DNA from 2 places in the Macrococcus armenti genome. Region 1 is predicted to be linked to the other one. Evidence: riboswitches for the same ligand, from Rfam matches in the RefSeq annotation. Region 1 holds a riboswitch; the other holds the start of a gene.
The links. Region 1 has a riboswitch for S-adenosylmethionine ahead of LAU42_RS08195 (hypothetical protein). Riboswitches for the same ligand answer to the same signal wherever they lie in the genome.
Positions count from the first base shown of each region.

Region 2: it holds a riboswitch for S-adenosylmethionine, as region 1 does, so the genes downstream of both, LAU42_RS10650 (M20 family metallopeptidase) here and LAU42_RS08195 (hypothetical protein) in region 1, are expected to answer to the same signal.

Region 1 is NZ_CP083608.1:1,566,265-1,569,482, forward strand. Features, by position in the region: gene LAU42_RS08185 (ABC transporter ATP-binding protein) at 1-376, shown strand, start outside; gene LAU42_RS08190 (ABC transporter permease) at 373-1,137, shown strand; SAM riboswitch class I at 1,189-1,290, shown strand; gene LAU42_RS08195 (hypothetical protein) at 1,364-1,594, shown strand; gene LAU42_RS08200 (helix-turn-helix domain-containing protein) at 2,153-3,043, opposite strand; gene LAU42_RS11990 (GrpB family protein) at 3,137-3,218, shown strand, end outside.
Region 2 is NZ_CP083608.1:1,968,019-1,971,236, forward strand. Features, by position in the region: gene ldmS (L-aspartate--L-methionine ligase LdmS) at 1-363, opposite strand, end outside; gene LAU42_RS10650 (M20 family metallopeptidase) at 350-1,546, opposite strand; SAM riboswitch class I at 1,620-1,717, opposite strand; gene LAU42_RS10655 (GrpB family protein) at 1,790-2,308, opposite strand; partial or broken gene LAU42_RS10660 (class I SAM-dependent methyltransferase) at 2,545-2,916, shown strand; gene LAU42_RS10665 (PLP-dependent cysteine synthase family protein) at 3,049-3,218, shown strand, end outside.

The DNA of each region.
Region 1 (3,218 bases):
AGAAATACTGGATATATTAGAACGCATTAAACATCGTACCACTGTCATCTTCTCAACTCATATCCTGACAGATATTGAACGCATATGTGATGAAGTCATAGTCCTAGCAAATAATAAAATAACTAATATCAATACATTAAAACCTAACTTTGAAACACCATTAATTCGACTCAAATTAAAGATAAATCAAACAGAAAAAGAAAAACTAAGCCCATATTTTGATTATACGATTGATGGTCAGTATACATTCATATCATCAAATGATTCGGCCATGCAGACACTATATGAAAAATTAAATATGCTGCAAATTTACCCAGAATATATCGAGCGTATCGATAATAATATAGAAACGCTTTATTTGGAGGTTACATCATGAATCAGCTAATGATTATGCTTCAAAAAGAATGGACTGAGAGTATACGCACAAATAAATTAATACCTATTATCATCGTATTCATGATACTTGGAATTATGAGTCCTCTCACAGCCATTATAATGCCAGACATTATAAAGAATGCTCTCCCCTCAACAGTGAAAGACTTTAATATTCCTGAAGCTACCTATATAGATTCATATATTCAATTTTTCAAAAATATCAATCAAATAGGGCTCATTATATTAGTAATTATGTTCAGCGGTATTTTAACAAACGAATTATCAAGAGGAACATTGCTCAATTTAATTACAAAAGGTTTAAGCAGAAAATACATTATACTTTCTAAATGGATCATCAGTACAATCATCTGGACAATCGCATACATTATAGGTGCGCTCATCCAATATTCTTATACATTATATTATTTCAATAACGAAGGATCCTATAAACTCGCCGCTTACATGATGAGCTGGTTATTCGGAGTAATGTTACTTAGTATTATTATGCTTTTATCAACTTTGCTCAAGAATAATATTGCTGTAATGTTAGGTATACTGTTAATCGTTGTCATGATGTTCATACTTAGCATGTTTAAACACATTAAAGATAAGTTACCATTACAACTCATCCAGAAAAACACAGATATAATGATTGAAAAAACTGTATTTAGCCAAATGTTTACACCTATCATCATCACAATAATGATCATATTGTTAAGTATTATATTAAGTATATATCGCTTTAATAAGGCCGAAATTTAAACACAACAAGAACAAAATATGTTATAATAAATATACAAAAAAATAGCTCGTATCTTATTCAGAGCAGGTGGAGGGACTTGGCCCTATGAAACCTCAGCAACAGGCGTATGCACTGTGCTAATTCCAACAAGATGTAATCTTGAAAGATAAGAAGTTCTTACTCAAGCTCTTCTTTCTTTAAGATGAGCTTATTTTTATTGTAAAAATTTTATGAGGAGTGTTTTATATGAGAACGAGAGCAGATGTACTTGCAGATTTAAACGAACAAAGACAGGTAAAGCCGAACAGTTATGCATCGAATATGCATAAGGTTTACAAAATTCGAGAGCTGGAACAGGAATTAGGTAAGATCGAAGCTGAGGCTAATGATACTAGAGTACAAAATAAAGAACACATGCAGCAGAAAAAGTTAGAATTCATTGTCGACGGCTTTAAAATTACAGTAGAACGTTGTTAATAAAAACAACCGTGACAAATCAAGTCGCGGTTGCTTTTTTTTCAATATTTATTCGTCGTCCTTTATTATTTCACTTCTATCAAAGGTCTGACTATGATGAAAACGACTATTATTAAAATAAAGCAAAGTGTTTTTCATGCTCTAATCCATTTTTGATGATTCATAATAACTCATTTCAGTTTTTATATTTTTAATATACATCCAAATTATGTATATTAAAAAGTATTAAGAATATATTATTTATAAAAGATAATTATGCAAAAAAATTTGGAATGCATTGATATATTAAATACATGCATTCCAATTTTTATAAGTTTATTAATTCATCTACTATTACTTTCTTCAAAAGTTTCACTATAACTTTCTAGAAAAATTACCAATCCTACTAAAACAATAGTACTTAAAGTATTCGCATAGGGAATTTTAATAAATTCAAACAAATGTATATCATAATCAAATATATAATGACCTAACCAATATAAGAATTTTGAAAGAAGTATTAAATATATTAAAGCAATACAAAGATTTAAAACCCTAAATTTCAATATCTTATTCATATTACATATCCTCAAAGTCTAAATTTATAGGTAATGATGGCAGATCTTGTGCTTTTGTTAACGTATCAGTACATGGTATTGTTTCATCGACTTCTTCTAATTTAAATTGATCAATCCATACTTTACCCTTACCTAATAATAAAACTCCAAAATGTATTGATGCTGCACTTTCATTTACATCTAATACGACAGAGTAATAATTCCATTCATTTGTTCCGTTAATTGCTCTATCCATCATGTTATCAAACTGCATTACATCGTTTTTAGCATCATCAATTCTAGCCCATAATCCACATTTATCTGCTGACTCTGTTTTAATAAATGCTGAAAATTTCACACGTTTTTTATTATAAGATTCTGCAGAAATACTTTGCATTAAGGTTCCGAAAGTGTTCTCATTATACGTTGCGTCATTATCTTTAGATGATAATAAAGCTGATTGGTGTCCACTATGATATACCTTTGTATCCAATACGGTTTCATAAAGATGTGGCGCAGTCCCAGTCAATATCCATCCCTTAATATGTTCTGAAGTCATCACTACTTCCTCCTTGTTATCATTTATTAATCCACTCATCAATTTTCGATATTTACCTGGTGGTAATCCGTACACTGATTTAAACCTTCTCGAGAAAGCTTCCTGAGATTGAAAGTTCAGTACAAAAGCCAGATCGATAATACTAATATCGGTATACAATAAATATTGTGAAGCATAAGCAATACGTCTACTTATTATATAGTCATAAAATGTATAACCAGTCGCTCTCTTGAACATTCTCATCAAATGGAACTTTGAATAACCTGTGCGCTTTACATAATCGTCTAACGTATAATTTTCTAATAAGTTTTCCTCAACAAGTTCAATAATTTGATTGATATTATCCTGACTCAATATGTATCACCTCATAAATATTGTAACTGTTACTTGCGATTTGTTTTTGATAAATGTTGCTGTATTATATTATAAAAATCAATTTTAAGTTGGATGTCTCCAATACGCAAACTAGAGGTTGTCCCGTATAATTCTGAATGGCCAAATATGTTACAAAATGAAAAGATCGCATTAG
Region 2 (3,218 bases), 400 kb from region 1:
TACATAATCATCATCATGCACAAAGCCTTCTTCATGTGCATACTGAAAAAAGATTTTCCCCTGCTTCGCATATGCCTTTATAATATTTTCATATTCGCTGCGCGTTTCATATGTGACAAACTGTTCTGGCATACGAACACCCTTTAATTCTAATAGTTTCTGAATCTTTTCAGTAACAGTTGCTTTATGAACGATTACTGGCATGTTTGCGATGATGAGTTCTCTTGCGCTCAGTAAATTAGATTGATGTTCCTCCGGCTGTAACCATGGATTAAAGCCGTAACTCGGTCGTGAAGAATACAATACATTATCACCATATAAGTCGTGCATCGTAAATGGTATGTGTAATTTATTCGTGCTCATAAATTTTCCCCTTTAATACTGAATGTAGATTTTTAATCGCCTGTAATTCATCCGGATTATCAATTAATTCAATCGCCATCGTCGCCATTATTTTCGCGCCTTGTATTAACGCGTGATCCCCGTGCGCACTTCTTGCAGCATCTTTAAATTCGACAGTGTGCCCAACAAGGTTGGATGGACCAATTTTAATGTGAGGATGAATTGTAGGGATAATGTGACTTACATTCCCTGTATCCGTAGATCCGAAACCAAAATCATCGTGTAAAATGATTTCGTTATGTTTACGTGCATGACGCTCAAACAAATCATCCAGCAAATCATTAGGAATAAACTCATTTACACCATTTTGAATATGATTCAGCGCATATGTTGCACCTGCAGTAATAGCAGCACCTTCTGCAACACGCTCCACTTTATATGTTAATGCATCCAGCGCTTTACGTGTCGTTGCACGTGTATAAAATCTTGCTTTCGTATAATCCGGAATAATATTCGCACTTTTTCCACCATCCAGTATGACACCGTGCACTTTATCCGATTTACGAATATGTTGTCTGAGCTGTGCTATACCATTGAAGAAACTAATCATTGCATCTAATGCGTTCACACCATTATGCGCATTTTCTGATGCATGCGCAGTCTTACCGAAAAACTCTACTTCAAAGACATCTACAGCAAGTGTAGGTACTGTTCTATATGATTCATGGCCTGGATGTATCATAAGTGCTACATCACAATCAGAAAACAGTCCTGCTTTCACGTAAGAAGCTTTCGCACTTCCGTTAACGCCGCCTTCTTCAGCAGGTGTTCCAAACACTTTTATAGCTCCACCGTGCGTTTCAACATACGTGCGTAAACTAATACCTGCCAGAACACTCGCTGTACCGATAATATTATGTCCACACGCATGACCGATTCCAGGCAACGCATCATATTCTGCAAGAAAAGCGATAACCGGACCGTCCAGTTCACTTTCAAACGTTGCTATAAATCCCGTTTCATGACCGGCAATATCTCGTTCTATCGTAAAACCTTCATCATATAAAGCTTTACTCAATAAACTTGATGCAAAGTATTCTTCATTCCCTAGTTCTGGTCTATCGTGAATCTGATGACTTATATTAATAAATGCTTCCTTATTATGTTCAATGTAGTTTAATACGCTTTGTTCGTTCATTGACATTACACCTCAATTTAATTGATTCCAATTAAATTCACTTAACAAAAAAGACATCCTCAGATAAGGATGTCTTTTAATCTTATCTGCCAGCTTATGCTGCAGGATTTAGCACCTTACATAACGCAGGTTGCTGGACATCAATGGGCCTGTTCCCTCCGTCCGTCTTGATAAGTGTTTTAATTGTTAATCATTATATTAGAGCTTTAAAGTATTATTGTCAATGAAATGACAATAATTTCTGAAAAATTAGCCGTACTTTTTTATCGAATGCAAACCATCCCATTGCATCGCTTTTTCTTCAATCACAGTTAAAAATATGTCTCTCGCTTTTTTATATGAAGAGAAATCGAATGGATAAACTTTCGCCAAATCTACTTTAAATTGACTATAGCGTTCTCTTTCACTTGCATACGCTCTGAAGTAGTCTCTTAGCTTCAACCTTCTTTGAAGTTCTTCATTATTCGGTTCATAAACGAATAAATGAAATTTATGATCATGCGTTGCATACAATGTATGTTCTGCCTGTTTACATATCAATTCATAGCCGAGTGATTCCAATGTTTCACAATCAATATGTCCTTCTAACGCAATATCAACTGTAGCACGTGCATCCATGCCAGGTATCGCGGTAGAGCCGATATGATATATATTACATGTCGAATGAACAACTTGTTTCAGACGTAACTGTTCACCTATATACAGATGCTGCCAAATACTATCATAAGGAACAATCATCACTTGCTTCATTCCATCACCTATTTCCAAATATTATAAATTTATTATACTACTTTGTTTACACTTTCACAAACTATAGTGTTGAGCATTTTTCATTTTCATGCTATTATTAATTCCGAGTTAACAGATATGATTAATTATAATTAGAGGTGTAATTGATGAGCTTACCTTTTATGGATATATTTAAAGATTGGGCATCAAATTATGATGATGCCGTAACAGGTCGTAATCCTGAGTATAAAGACGTATTCGCAAACTATGATTTTATGATTGAACAAGCAACAAAACATGCAGGGCATCGCGTTACCGAATTCGGTCCGGGTACCGGCAATATGACAAATTTCTTACTTAAACGTGGCGCTGATGTACAAGCAGTTGAACCGAGTGAGGATATGGCAAAACTTGGCGAAGAGAAGACGGGTATATCTTTTGAACGTGGTGATTTTTTAAACTTTAACGCCCGTGAAACAGACACTTTCATTTCATCATTTGCATTTCATCACTTAACAGATGAAGAAAAGATGGATGCTATACGTAAGTATAAGGATTTACTTCATGAAGATGGGAATATCATTATATTAGATACGATGTTTAACGATTTAGAGGAGAAAGAACAAATTAAATCGTATTATCACGAACTCGGTTATAACAATCTAGTAGATGATTTAAACAGAGAGTATTATCCATTAAAGGAAACGATGCAGAAAATTGCTGATACATTAGGTTTTGATTATCAATCAACGCAGCTCAATCGTTTCGCTCATTTACAAATATTAACGAAGAAGAAAATAAAAACACCACTCGACTTAATCGGCAATACGCCATTAGTAGAGCTGAAAAACTTTCCATTAAATAATGGTAATCGCTTATTTGCAAAACTTGAATTTTATAATTTAGGTGGTTCAGTTAAAGATCGTCTCGGTATGAACATCATTGAACA